Leisingera sp. NJS204: one gene and its partner. The protein of the gene in region 2 binds, or shares a complex with, the protein of the main gene of each other region. Links are inferred from orthologs where the notes say so. Each region holds a gene or a part of one and is shown on either strand. Other genes may lie near its edges.

What was found. Proteins that work in one complex are often made in the same cells at the same time.
Region 1: the proteins of ETW24_RS16635 (region 2) and dapF are in contact, whole or in part, in a solved structure (PDB 5YGU), measured with the Escherichia coli proteins. The link is inferred for Leisingera sp. NJS204 from one-to-one orthologs.

What each region holds. Positions count from the first base shown.
Region 1 is NZ_CP035417.1:4,175,035-4,182,215, forward strand. What follows is about bases 2,367-5,255. They hold dapF (diaminopimelate epimerase), read right to left. Parts: upstream 4,288-5,255; coding sequence 3,445-4,287; downstream 2,367-3,444. Other genes in these bases: mtaB (tRNA (N(6)-L-threonylcarbamoyladenosine(37)-C(2))-methylthiotransferase MtaB), read right to left, coding at 2,367-3,448; ETW24_RS20355 (ACP S-malonyltransferase), read right to left, coding at 5,238-5,255. Also shown: petB (cytochrome b), read left to right, coding at 1-95; ETW24_RS20320 (cytochrome c1), read left to right, coding at 115-903; ETW24_RS20325 (glyoxalase superfamily protein), read right to left, coding at 1,054-1,491; ETW24_RS20330 (nuclear transport factor 2 family protein), read left to right, coding at 1,755-2,168; more of mtaB, read right to left, coding at 2,186-2,366; more of ETW24_RS20355, read right to left, coding at 5,256-6,272; ETW24_RS20360 (dehydrogenase E1 component subunit alpha/beta), read right to left, coding at 6,269-7,181. UniProt on the Escherichia coli protein: Involved in the succinylase branch of the L-lysine biosynthesis and in the biosynthesis of the pentapeptide incorporated in the peptidoglycan moiety. Catalyzes the stereoinversion of LL-2,6-diaminopimelate (L,L-DAP) to meso-diaminopimelate (meso-DAP).
Region 2 is NZ_CP035417.1:3,422,090-3,429,089, forward strand. What follows is about bases 2,450-5,157. They hold ETW24_RS16635 (RNA pyrophosphohydrolase), read right to left. Parts: upstream 4,191-5,157; coding sequence 3,708-4,190; downstream 2,450-3,707. Other genes in these bases: ETW24_RS16625 (EamA family transporter), read left to right, coding at 2,450-3,100; ETW24_RS16630 (hypothetical protein), read right to left, coding at 3,107-3,568; ETW24_RS16640 (NADPH-dependent 2,4-dienoyl-CoA reductase), read left to right, coding at 4,327-5,157. Outside these bases: nth (endonuclease III), read left to right, coding at 1-428; ETW24_RS16615 (adenosine kinase), read left to right, coding at 489-1,481; ETW24_RS16620 (MarR family winged helix-turn-helix transcriptional regulator), read right to left, coding at 1,664-2,149; more of ETW24_RS16625, read left to right, coding at 2,225-2,449; more of ETW24_RS16640, read left to right, coding at 5,158-6,354; ETW24_RS16645 (antibiotic biosynthesis monooxygenase family protein), read right to left, coding at 6,611-6,955; ETW24_RS16650 (NIPSNAP family protein), read right to left, coding at 6,966-7,000. UniProt on the Escherichia coli protein: Master regulator of 5'-end-dependent mRNA decay.

The DNA.
Region 1 (7,181 bases), 750 kb from region 2 along the record:
TCGAGAAGCCGACGGCTCAGCCTGCCACCATCGAAGAGGATTTCGACGCCCACTACGGCAAGAAGTCTTCTGCTGAAGCCACTCCTGCCGAGTAAGAAGAAGGAACACCTCGCAATGTTCAAGAAACTGGCAACCGGTGCCGCCTTCGCTCTGGCCATGATCCCTGCTGCGTCCTACGCAGCAGGCGGCGGCGAACAGCACATCACCGACTACGCCTTCTCGTTTGAAGGCCCGTTCGGAACTTATGACCGCAACCAGCTGCAGCGCGGCCTGCAGATCTACACCGAAGTTTGCGCAGCCTGTCACGGGCTGAAGCTGGTGCCGTTGCGCACCCTGGGCGACGAAGGCGGCCCGCAGCTGCCTGAGGATCAGGTGCGTGCCTACGCGGCCGACAACTTCAGCGTTTATGATGCGGCACTGGATGAGGACCGTCCGGCCAAGCCGGTCGACCACTTCCCGGAAAACAACAACGCCGGCGCCCCGGACCTCAGCATGATGGCCAAGGCGCGTGCGGGTTTCCACGGCCCCTACGGTTCGGGTTTGAACCAGCTGTTCAAGGGCATGGGCGGCGCCGAGTACATCGCCTCTTTGCTGGCTGGCTATACCGGTGAAGAAAAGGAAGAGGCTGGCACCATCTTCTATCAGAACACTGCCTTCCCGGGCGGTTGGATTTCGATGGCGCCGCCGCTGTCGGATGAGCAGGTGGAGTTTGCGGACGGCCATGCCAATGACGTGGATGCCATGGCGCAAGACGTCGCGGCCTTCCTGATGTGGACTGCTGAACCTAAGATGATGGCGCGCAAGCAGGCCGGTTTTGTCGGCGTGCTGTTCCTGACCCTGCTGTCGGTTCTGCTGTATCTGACCAACAAGAAGCTGTGGGCGCCGCACAAGGGTAAAGACTGATCCTTGTCTGACTGACAGATTGAAACATCAAACCCCCGCAAGTGCTGCTTGCGGGGGTTTTTCGTTGTGAGGGGCTCGGGGCGCTGCCCCTCAGCCCTGCGGGCATTCACCCCGGGGTATTCCGGACCAGAAAGAAGCCGACCGGACTGGTCACAACAGCGGGCTGACCACCAGCTGGGGGAGCCCGTTGGAGGTTTTCTGCGGCGAGCGGTCGTCCGCGCCGATCACCGCGGACACCCGTTGGCGCCAGGAGGAAAAGCTGTCGAACTGGACCACGTCCACCGGGGTATCAAACTGCAGGGTAATCCGGCGGTGGCAGTTGATGCCGCAGGCCGAGAGGCCGTGGACATAGCCGGTGTAGGGCTGGCCCAGGTACTGGCCTTCAACACGCATCCCGACTTGCAGATCCGGGGTGTTTGAAGCGCGGGCGCTAAGGGTGTTCCAGTCGCGGAAGCCATAGTATTGCGCGATCCGTTCGAGGGCGGTGCTGTGGCTTATGGGCTGGCCCTGGGCCTGTGAATGCTTACGCAGCAGACGCGCTTCGGTCTTGAGCTGCGGAACGGGGGGGAGAGCATGCGGTGGCTGCATGGGGTTACCTTTCGCGTGAAGGGCGCAGTTGCCGATGCAGACAGGGCTCGCGTTGCTATCCGGGCATGCACCCAAGCGTCAGGAAGGATCCTTGTCCGGATTTCACCAAAGCCAAAGGCTGCGAGCGGCGGGTATCCGGGACCTTGTTGAAGTCATAGCGCAGTTCAGACTGCGCTGCAATTGCAGGCAGGCACGCTTGACGGATGAGGAGACCGGAGCGCACCCTTTAGAGGGTGTATCAATATGAGTTGGGAGGCGTTGCAATGAAGGGGCTATCGAATGCAGAGATCCTGCGGGAAGCAATGACCAGATGGAATGGCTGCAAAGCGGGCGATCTGGCCATGTGGGATGACTATACCACCGAGGACATGTGCATGCGTTCGATGGGAGAGGGCGCGCATGGGCTGGATTTCAGTGCTGCACGGAACGGTCGCGCGCAGCTGCGGAGCTATCTGAGTGAGCTGACCAGTGCCTTTGAAATGGAACACTGGACGCTGGAAGAGACGGTCTCGGAGGGCGACCGGGTGGTTGGGCTGGGCACCACGGCCTGGACCTGCAAAGCCACCGGAAAGCGGGTGGAGACGCCTGTTGCCATTGTCTGCCGGTTCCGGGATGGGCGCATCTGCGACCTGCACGAGTTCTACGATTCCGCTTCGGTGGCGGCCGCAACTTGCTGACGCATTCAGCGCGTTGATCAGGCGGTGAGCTGGCTGCCGCTGGCGCCTGTTATGGCGGCGGTGACGATCCGGCCCTCTGGCTGCGGCGCGGCAAAGGCCACCTCGGTGAATTGCTCGGTGCGGCCCATATGCGGGTTTTCCATCAGGATGCGGTGGGTCTGGCCGATCTGATCAGCCAGGTGGCGGGCGACCTGGGCGTCGCCAGCCGCGCGCAGACGGGCGGCGCGCTCCTTGGTGACGTTGCCGTTCACCTGGCTGGGGATCTTTGCGGCCGGGGTGCCGTCCCGCTTGGAATAGGGGAAGACGTGCAGCCATGTCAGGTCGCAGTCTGTGACCAGCTTCAGCGAGTTCTCGAAATGGGCGTCGGTCTCGGTCGGGAAGCCGGCGATGATGTCGGCGCCAAAGGTCATCTCCGGGCGCAGGCGGCGGGCTTCCTCGCAAAACGCGATGGCGTCGTCGCGCAGGTGGCGGCGGGCCATGCGTTTCAGGATCAGATCGTCGCCATGCTGCAATGACAGATGCAGATGCGGCATCAGCCGCGGTTCGGTGGCAATCGCCTGCATCAGGTTATCATCCGCCTCGATCGAATCGATAGATGAGATGCGCAGGCGGGGCAGGTCCGGTACCAGTTTTAGAATGCGCATCACCAGGTCGCCCAAACGCGGCTGTGCGGGCAGATCGGCGCCCCAGGAGGTCAGGTCCACACCGGTCAGAACCACTTCGTTATAGCCCTTGTCCACCAGCCGCTTGATCTGGTCGATGACCACGCCTGCGGGGACGGAGCGGGAGTTGCCGCGGCCATAGGGGATGATGCAGAAGGTGCAGCGGTGATCGCATCCGTTCTGGACCTGCACATAGGCGCGGGAGCGGGTGCCGAAGCCGTCGATCAGATGGCCAGCGGTTTCAGTCACCGACATGATGTCGTCGACCTGCACCTTTTCCGTGGTGCCGATGAAGTCCGGGCCCTTGGCAATCTGCTGCCATGTCTCGGCCTGCATCTTCTCAGTGTTGCCGATGACGCGGGTGACCTCTTCCATCGCGGCAAAGGTTTCCGGCTCGGTCTGGGCGGCGCAGCCGGTCACGATGATGGGGGCCTCGGGGTTTTCGCGGCGCAGCTTGCGGATTTCCTGGCGTGCCTTGCGCACGGCCTCAGCGGTCACCGCGCAAGTATTGACGACCACAGCATTCTCAAGGCCCGCCTGCTGGCTCAATTCCTTCATCGCCTCGGTCTCATAGGCGTTGAGGCGGCAGCCAAGGGTGGTGAACTTGGGTACGCTCATTTCAACGTCTCCAGAAACTCGCGTGTGAAGCTGCCATGGAAGACATGCATGGTCGGGCCGGTCATCCACACGCCGTCCTCGGCCCAGTTGATCCACAGAGTGCCGCCATCGAGATCAACTTGCACCTTGCGCCCTGTCAGCCCGCGGCGGGCCGCAGCAACGGCTGTGGCGCAGGAAGAGGAGCCAGAGGCCAGTGTCACCCCCACACCGCGCTCCCACACGCGCATGCGGATGCGGTCGGGGCCAGTCACCTGGGCGACTTGTACATTGGTGCGCTGGGGGTACAGCGGGTGGTGTTCATAGCGGGGGCCGAATTCCGCGAGCGGGATCAGTTCGGCGTCGTCAACGAAGAAGGTGCAATGCGGGTTGCCCATGCCGGTTGCGGTTGGGCCGCCTTCGATAGGCAGTTCCAATGTGTCCGCTTCTTCGGCCAGCGGAATGTCCTGCCAATCAAGCTGCGGATGTCCCATATTGACCGAAGTAAGGCCATGGTCGGCATCGCGTGCATAAAGGTCGCCGCGGTCCGTAGTCAGATGCAGCCCGGGCTTGCCGCTTTCCACAATCAGGTGGCGCGCCACGCAGCGGGTGGCATTGCCGCAGGCGCCGGAGGTGGAGCCATCGGCATTGTAAAAGGTGAGATGCGCGTCTCCGGGGCCATTCGAGATGACCGTCAGCTGATCAAATCCCACGCCGAACTGGCGGTGGGCGATTCCTTTGGCCATAGCCGGAGTAATGGCAATGTCCTGTGCACGCGCGTCGACAACAACAAAGTCATTGCCCAGCCCGTGCATCTTCATGAAGGGGAGTGCGGTATCTGCTTGGGTGTTCATTCCGGGCATATAGACCTGCGCTGCAGATGAATCCAGTCTTCGGTGAGAAAAGTTGAAAAAAGGGGTTGACCCCCCGCCGCACTGGCCCTAGATACGCCGCCTATCGGGACAGCATGACACAGGCTGCCAGGCAGTTCCGAAGCGAAATAAGTGCTTGATCCTCTTGGAGAAAACGCTTAGACAGCAACGAAGAAGTGGGCCGTTAGCTCAGTTGGTAGAGCAACTGACTTTTAATCAGTAGGTCGTTGGTTCGAACCCAACACGGCTCACCACTTCTTTCAACTACTTACAGGCTGCAGGCGGAAAATGACCGCGCTTACAGCAGCCACCTAGCGACTACGCGGCATAGATTGATGTAGAATGGTGTAGAAAGCGACTGCTTCAGTGCGCTGAGTTTTGCATCGCTGATTGGTGCGTACAGTGTTGTTTTTTGCATTTTGAAGAGCTTTCAGTACACTGACAGCGCACGGCCTGACAGATGGCTGTCAGGCACAGCTTCCCAAAAACAAAGAAATTCTGAAACGCTGCGCATAAAAAGGCGGAGCTTTGTCTGCCTGTACGCAATCACAACACAATTAAACCAATCAGCACGGGAGCTTTCCAAGATGGACAGCACTCTTTCGACGCATGCAAAGTTGGCTGCCGATATGTCTTCCACCTACTTCAAGGTTCACCGCACTGCGTCCAGTCTTGGAGTGAAGAGGGCGTGGACGCCAGAATGGCAGTATCAAGGGCGGCATGAGCACCAAGCTGCATGCGATCTGCGATAACAAAGGAGGCTGTAGAAGATCTTACCATTGAACATCCCCCTTGTGCGCTTTCGAAGCACGGCGAACACAGGCTTTCAGGGAAAACCTGCCCCTGCATGCCTTCACGGCACTGCAGGCAAGGCAGTGATGCGCCCAAGGCTGTCTTGCCTGCTTCTTTGATGCAGGCAACAGGCGCAGTATACTGCTGGATCAGCCGCTCACCGATGACCGCTGTGCGTCATCCCCCATGGAGATCAACAGCGGATCCTCCGCCTGCCGCGCTTTAAAACCCGCCTTTCCAACCACCCCTTTCCAACTAATTTGTGTCAGGGATTGGGCCACGGCGCCGCCTAATGTGGTGCCGGGACCGGTCACGATAAACTGGTCCGGCGCAAACTCATAAGCTGCATTCTGCACCGCGCGGGTGAAGTCATAGGCCTCCACCACCTGACGCCCAAGCGTGTAATCCCACAGCGCCTGTTTATCCGTGGCACCCGGCCACCAGATCTGCCCGCGGCCATCGATCAGCGGCACATCCGGCTGAGAGAACATTTCGGGACTCAGCCGCTTGCGCCCCTCGGCTGCCACCGGTGCTTGCAGCGCTGTATGGAACGCGGCATGGTTGGCCAGCCGCATGGGAAAGCGGTCGTCCAGCACCGGCACCGCGGCCTCAAACGCTGACAGCCCGGCCTCATTCCCGGCCAGCACCAGCATTCCGCCCAAGTCAATCGACAGCCCTAGGTTATGCTCCTCGCGCGCATTGATCTCTGCCGCCAAGTCCAGCAGCCCGGTCTTGCGACGCGGGTTATCCTGCCAATCCGGACCTGCAGAGGGATAGACCAGCTGGCCGCCGATCAGCTGCTGCTGCATCAGCGTGCCCATGGTGTTCACCACCTTGAACCCATCTGCCGCGCTCAACGCTCCGGCTGCCGCCAATGCGGTGTACCAGCCCATGGAATTGCCGGTAACCGCGACAATTTCAATGTCATCCGCCAACGACTGCGCATCTGCCAGCGTTGAGGCATAGATCAATGGCGATGCTATGTCCCCGCGGGAGTACTTTGACATCGAAAACCGGGTTGCCCCGTCGAGCGCCGTGACTTCCTCCTGCCCGGCGTCCTTGCGCTGCGCATCAAATCCGGCGAACAGCGCCGCCTTGTCCGCATGGTGGCGGTGCAGGTACCCCAGCTCCGCCTTGTTGTAAGTGCCCCGTCCCGGGCAGATCAGAACAGCTGTGCGGGTCATGACTTGCCTCCTGCCAGATTCAAGGCAGCTGCAACAATGCTATCCTTCGACGGCAGCGTGGCACCATAGGCCGGCCCAGTGGCAATGAAACAATCACTGGCCGCCACCCGCGCCGTTGGGGCATCGCCTTGTTCCGCAAACAGTGCCATCAGCGCCTCTGACAGGCTGCCTGTGATGCGGCATTCATCGACAACCAGCACATGTCTGCAATCTTTCACCGCCTCCAACAGAGCCGCCTCCGGCAACGGCGCCAGCCAGCGCAGATCCACAATCCGCGCATCCACACCCTGGACCGCCAGTTCCGCCTGCGCCTGGGCCGAAAGATACCGTCCATTGCCATAGGTCACGATGGCCAGATCGGTGCCTTCCCCATGCACACCCGCATCGCCCAAAGCGATCCGCCGGTCCGGCGAGGGGTAGGTCCGCATCCAGCCGCCATCCTTCGCCTCATGCAGGTCCCGCATCGGATACAGCGCAATCGGCTCCACAAAGACCACCACCCGCTGCTCCTCGCGCGCCAGCCGCACCGCCTCGCGCATCATCATTGCAGCCTCAGCCCCATCTGACGGACAAGCTATTACGATTCCGGGAATATCCCGCAGCACCGCCAGAGAGTTGTCATTGTGGAAGTGCCCGCCAAAACCCTTCTGATAGCCAAGGCCTGCAATCCGCAGCACCATCGGGTTGGTGAATTGACCGTCTGAGAAGAAAGGCAAAGTCGCCGCTTCGCCGCGCAGCTGGTCCTCGGCATTGTGCAGATAGGCAAGGAACTGGATTTCCGGGATGGGCACAAACCCATTGTGCCCCATACCAATCGCCAGCCCCAGGATCGACTGCTCATCCAGCAGCGTGTCGATTACCCGGTCCGGTCCGAACCGCTGCTGTAATTTCTGAGACACGCCGTAAACA
Region 2 (7,000 bases):
TTGAAGGGCTGACCGAACACATCAAGACCATCGGCCTGTTCCGTCAGAAGGCCAAGAACGTGATGAAGCTCAGCCAGATCCTGGTTGATGACTACGGCGGCGAGGTGCCCAATTCCCGCGCCGCACTGCAATCGCTGCCGGGGGTGGGCCGCAAGACTGCCAATGTGGTGCTGAATATGTGGTGGAAACAGCCCGCACAGGCAGTGGACACCCATATCTTCCGCGTTGGCAACCGGTCCGGCATTGCCCCGGGCAAGGATGTGGACGCCGTCGAACGCGCGGTGGAGGATAACATCCCGGCAGATTTCCAGCAGCACGCCCACCATTGGCTGATCCTGCATGGCCGCTATCACTGCAAGGCACGCAAACCGATGTGCGGCAGCTGCCTGATCCGCGATCTGTGCATGTATGAAGACAAGAACCTATAAACCTTTGGCGCGGCATATTTTCCGAACCGGAACCGCTCCGGATTTTCCCGAGGAGGGACCATGACCAAAACCTATCAGCTCGTCGGTATCGGCAACGCCGTCGTCGATGTGATTGCACAATGCGAAGACAGCTTCCTGGCCGAACAGGGCATCGAAAAAGGCATCATGCAGCTGATCGAGCGCGACCGCTGCGAGGATCTTTATGCTGCGATGGGCAACCGGGTGCTGACCCCGGGCGGCTCGGTCGCCAATACCATTGCCGGCGCCGGCGCGCTGGGGCTGCAGGCCGCCTTTATCGGCCGGGTCCGCGGCGATGCGCTGGGACAATTCTATGCCGATGCGATGAACAACGAAGGCGTCGCCTTTGTGAACCCGCCGGTTACCGATGGCGAGCAGCCGACGTCACGGTCAATGATCTTTGTGTCGCCCGACGGTGAACGCTCAATGAACACTTACCTGGGGATTTCTTCCGAGCTGAGTTCGGAGGATGTTCCCGAAGACGCCGCCGGCAAGGCCAGGATCATGTTCCTGGAAGGCTATCTGTTCGACAAGGACAAGGGCAAGACCGCCTTCATGGAAGCGGCCCGCAAGTGCCGCGAGGGCGGCGGCCGGGTCGGCCTGTCGATTTCCGACCCGTTCTGCGTTGAACGGCACCGGGACAGCTTCCTGAGCCTGATCGGCAACGAACTGGATTTTGTGATCGGCAACCAGGACGAAATTTGCGCGCTGTTTGAAACCGATGACCTGGAGGCCGCGATGGCATCGACCGCCGCAATCTGCCCGCTGGTGGTCTGCACCCGGTCCAGCGACGGGGTGACCGTGCTGAATGACGGCGTGCGCATCGACGTCCCGGTCGAAGCCATTGTGCCGGTCGATGCCACCGGCGCGGGCGACCAGTTTGCCGCCGGCTTCCTGTTCGGCATGGCCACTGGCCGCAGCCTGGACGTCTGCGCCCGGATGGGCTGCATCTGTGCAGGCGAAGTGATCCGCCATATCGGCCCGCGCCCGGAAACCAATGTTCTGCACCTGCTGGAAGAAGCCGGACTGGCCTGAATTCAGCGGCGTTCTCCCGCCCGTCGAACCAGCACCTGACGGTGCAGTTTCTCCCGTTGGGGGTGGCGCAGAGCGGCTTTGCCGCGCTGCGCCACCCCCGCCCCGCCGTCCGCAGGACGCAAGGGCGCCAGCCCGCGCAGCCCTCTTACTTCAGCGCATTTGGACTTTTTGAACTCTTGGCGTCAGCTGTCAGCCGCTGCCTGGGCTTTGCTCAAAAGCGTCTTGAAGGTCTCAACCTCCTGTGTCCCCAGCCCCTCCAGCAGCCGCGCCTGCGTCTGCACATGCGCGGTTACCGCCCGGTCAACCAAGGCAAGGCCCTCCTTAGTCAGACCCACCAGAAAGCTGCGGCTGTCCTCCGGATTCACGTCGCGCTTGACCAGCCCGTCCGCTTCCAGCCGGTCGATCCGGTTGGTCATCGTGCCCGAGGCCACCATTGTTGCCTTCAGCAACTCGCCCGGCGACAATGTGTAAGGATCTCCCGAACGGCGCAGCGTGGCCAGCACATCGAATTTGGCCGCATTCAGCCCGAACTCTGCAAAGGTCGTGTGCATTCCGCGCTGATACGCCAGGTACAGCCGCGCCACCCGGCCAATCACGCCCATGGCCGTGACATCAAGGTCCGGCCGCTCCCGTTCCCATTGCTGGGTAATAAAATCCACATGGTCCATATCCCCGGTTTAGAAGATTGCATCTTGACGTCAAGATAAAATTCATTATCTCGACATCAAGATAAGGAGAACCCCATGCCCATCCGGACCCTTCTGCTGACCGCGCTTGCCCCTGCCATCTGGGGCAGCAGCTATATCGTGACGACCTCTTTGCTGCCCGGCCACTCGCCGCTGGTGGTGGCCTTGCTGCGGGCGTTGCCTGCGGGGCTTTTGCTGCTGCTGCTGGTGCGCCGGCTGCCGCCGCTCAACTGGCTGCCGCGCCTGGCGGTGCTGGGGGCGCTGAATTTCTCGCTGTTCTGGGTGCTGCTGTTTGTATCCGCCTACCGCCTGCCCGGCGGCGTCGCCGCGACGCTGGGCGCAGTGCAGCCGCTGATCGTGGTGTTTCTGTCGGCCTTGCTGCTGAAATCGCAGATCCGCGCCGCCGCCGTTGCCGCCGCCCTGCTGAGCATTGCCGGCGTTGCTCTTTTGGTGCTGACCCCTGCGGCCGGACTCGACACATGGGGCGTGCTGGCCGGCCTAGGCGGGGCGCTGTCAATGGCTGGCGGTGTGGTTCTAAGCCGCAAATGGCAGCCGCCTGTGCCGCCGCTCACCTTCACTGCATGGCAGCTGACTGCTGGCGGGCTGCTGCTGGTGCCGGTAACACTGTGGATGGTGCCGGAGGTCCCCGTTTTCACCGCCGCCAACATCGCCGGCCTCGCCTATATGAGCCTGATCGGCGGCGCGCTGACTTATATCCTGTGGTTCCGCGGCCTGGCCCGGATCGAGCCGTCGCAGGTGTCTTTGCTCGGTGTGCTCAGCCCGCTGTCGGCCGTGATCCTGGGCTGGCTGCTGCTGGCTGAGACCCTGACGCCCAACCAGATGCTGGGCGCCCTGCTGGCCCTGTTCAGCCTGTGGCTTGGCCAGTCCCGGCTGCGCTTGCGCGCCAAACGGCACCCAGCCCCGGCGGAGTAACCCCGGTCACCGCGGCATTGCGGGCTCGCACGCCTTGCCGCGGTGGCAATCCAGAACCTGCCGCCGCACCTCTGACGTATCGGCAAACACAAACCCGCCGCAGGCACCCGCCCGGATCACCAGCTCCTGCCCGCGTTGTTCGGCAAAGAACACCTGCTCCGCGCCCGAGGCCATGCCGCCGCACCAGGGGCCGAGGCATTCCACCTCAAGCACTGCCTGCGCGTTGACCCGTTTAGAGAAATACTTGCCGTCCAGCATCTTGCCTGACAGCTGCGCCGGGATGCGGGTCAGCGGCGGCGTGTCATTCGGGTTGTCAGCATGGGATTGCGGCAGCAGATTTTCGTCGAACCGCAATTCCCCCGCGATGACATTGTAGACGCTGTCCGATTTTGCGGCCTGCAGATAGGCGTCCGCAGGTCCCCAAGGAAGGCAGCTGAGGGCGGCAGCAGAATTGGCAAATATTGTCACAACCATTGCCGCGATAAGAACGCTTAGGGCAGCGCCTGACCTTGGCGAGGTGCAAAGCGCCGTCCCGCGGGGAAGGTCAGGCGCTGCCCGGCCTTTCGGCCAGGCTGAACAGCTTAGGAGAGGCCGGCGCAATCCCATCTCACAAATACTCCCTGAACTCATCCACCACCCGCGCATAAACCTCGCGCTTAAACGGCACGATCTTCTCCACCAGCTGCGCCACCGGCTGCCAGCACCAGGCCGAGAATTCCGGGTGATCCGTCGCAATATCAACCTGATCATCGCGGCCCAGAAACCGCATCAGAAACCATTTCTGCTCCTGCCCACGGTACTTGCCGCCCCAGAATTTGGGCACCACATCATGCGGCAGGTCATAGGGCAGCCAGCCATCGCTCTCGGCGATGATCTCCACCAGTTCCGACGCCACGCCGGTTTCCTCTTCCAGTTCACGCAAGGCCGCCGCGCGCGGGTCCTCGCCCGCATCAATTCCGCCCTGCGGCATCTGCCAGGCGTCCTTGTAACGGTCCTTGCGCTGGCCGACAAACACCGCGCCCTCGGCATTGATCAGCATCACGCCCACGTTGGGGCGGTAGGGCAGCTTGGCAATCTCTTCCGGCGTCATCAGGCTCTCCTAACCATACATTGCTCAACCTTAGACCGCTTGCCGCCGGGGCACGCAAGGGGGTGACGCGGCGTTTGCACGTGACAAGGCGGCCCGCGCCCACGATCCTAGGCGCAACTGCCAGGGAGAGTTTCAGATGACTGCGTACCCCAAAATGCTTGCCCCGCTGGATCTGGGCTTTACCACGCTGAAGAACCGGGTGCTGATGGGTTCGATGCACACCGGGCTGGAGGAAACCGGCGACTGGAACCGGGTCGCTGAGTTTTACGCCGCCCGTGCCCGCGGCGGGGTCGCACTAATGGTCACCGGCGGAATCGGCCCGAACCTCGAAGGCTCGGTGCTGCCCGGTGCCTCAATGATGACCTGTGCCAAAGACGTCGAGAACCACCGCGTGGTGACGGAGCGCGTGCATCAGGCAGGCGGCAAGATCGCCATGCAGATCCTGCACGCTGGCCGCTATGCCTATGGGCCGAAATGCGTTGGCCCCAGCCCGGTGAAATCGCCGATCTCCCCCTTTCCGCCGCATGAGCTGGACGAGGACGGGATTGAGAAGCAGATCGCCGACATCGTCAACGCCGCCCGCCTGGCGCAGGAGGCAGGCTATGACGGGGTCGAGATCATGGGGTCCGAGGGCTATTTCCTCAATCAGTTCCTGGTCACCCGTACCAACAAACGGACCGATCGCTGGGGCGGGTCCTATGAAAACCGGATGCGGCTGCCCATCGAAGTTGTGCGCCGCACCCGCGAAGCGGCGGGCCCTGAATTCATCATCATCTACCGGCTGTCGATGATCGACCTGGTGCCTGAGGGCTCCACCCACGAGGAAGTTGTGCAGCTGGCGCAAGAGGTTGAAAAGGCCGGCGCCACCATCCTCAACACCGGCATCGGCTGGCACGAGGCGCGCATACCGACCATTGCCACCTCGGTTCCCCGTGCCGCCTTTGCCTGGGTTACCAGGAAACTGATGGGCAAAGTTGGCATTCCGGTGATCACCTCGAACCGGATCAACACCCCGGAAGTGGCCGAAGACGTGCTGGCAACGGGCTGCGCAGACATGGTGTCGATGGCGCGGCCGATGCTGGCAGATGCGGATTTCGTGGCCAAGGCCGCGGCGGGCCATTCGGATCGCATCGCCCCCTGCATCGCCTGCAACCAGGCCTGTCTCGACCACACCTTCAGCGGCAAACTGACGTTCTGTCTGGTCAACCCGCGCGCCTGCCACGAGACCGAGCTGGCGATCGAACCCGCCGCCGCGGTGAAATCCGTGGCCATCGTGGGCGCAGGCCCTGCCGGCCTTGCCACTGCCGTCACCGCCGCCCAGCGCGGCCACCAGGTCACCCTGTTCGACCGGGCAGATGAAATCGGCGGCCAGCTCAACATGGCCAAACAGGTTCCGGGCAAAGAGGAATTCTGGGGCCTGGTCGACTGGTACCGCACCATGGTGGCCGAGGCCGGCGTCACGCTGGAACTGGGCCGCGACGTTTCCGCCGGGGACCTGACCGGTTTTGACGAGGTCGTTGTTGCCACCGGTGTGATCCCGCGCGACCCGGCCATTCCGGGCCAGGACGGGGACAATGTCCTCAGCTACATCGACGTGCTGCGCCACAAGAAACCGGCCGGACAGCGGGTTGCGGTGATCGGCGCCGGCGGCATCGGCTTTGATGTTTCGGAATTCCTGCTGGAAGAGGGCCACAGCCCCGCCACCGATCTGCCCGCCTGGATGAAGGAATGGGGCGTCACCGACCCGGCAGAGCACCGCGCGGGCCTCGCCCCTGAAGGCCCGCAGCCTGCCGCCCCTGCCCGCCGTGTAACACTCCTGCAGCGCAAGGCGGAACGCCATGGCAAGCGGTTGGGCAAGACCACCGGCTGGATTCACCGCGCCACGCTCAAGATGAAGGACGTGGAATTCCTGGGCGGCGTGAACTACGAGCGCATTGATGAGGACGGTCTGCATGTCTCCTTTGGCGACGCACGCGAAAATCCCACTCTGGTTCCGGCGGACACCATCGTCCTATGCTCCGGACAGATCTCCGACCGGTCGCTTGCAGATGATCTGGCTGAGCATGGCATCACTGCGCATGTGATCGGCGGCGCCGACGTCGCCGCGGAACTGGACGCCAAGCGCGCCATCAACCAGGGCACGCGGCTGGCGGCGGAACTCTAAAAGCAGGCAAGGCGCTCCCGCCTGCCGCTCCAGGTCCTGACGGACCCGGCCTGCAGTTGGGCCCGGCCGCGCCTGCGGCGCGGCAGATGGCAGCGCGCAAAGGCGCGCTGCCACGCCCAACGGGCGCAGAGCATGTTTCATGCTCCTAAGCCGGGCGGGAGCCGCCACCCGGCGCGCTGTCTTATTCCGCAGCCGCCACAAGCTGCCTCTCGTCCGGGTTCCCCCGGAACGGGCATCTGTTGTAATTCAGTCCCGGTCAACCATGCATTGACCGGCTGTCCGCCGGCGCATGCAGCCGGTCCGCCATACCATAGTCCCGGATCACTCCAGCCACCCGCAGCCGGTAATCCGCAAAGACACCTTTCCGGCCGCTGCCTTGTGCTGCCCGGTGTTCTGCGCCCTCGCGCCAGCGCTGCACCGCTGCCTCATCCCGCCAGAAAGAAAGCGACAACAGCTTCTCCGGCGCGCTCAGGCTTTGAAACCGCTCAACCGAGATAAAGCCGTCCACCTGCTCCAGCAGCTCTCGCAGTGCGGCCGCGGCCTGCAGATAAGACTCTTTCTGTCCCGGAGCAATCTCCGCTTCGAACATCACGGCTATCATATCCACCCCCTCAACCAGCCCCATGCGGTGCCGAGACCAGTTTCA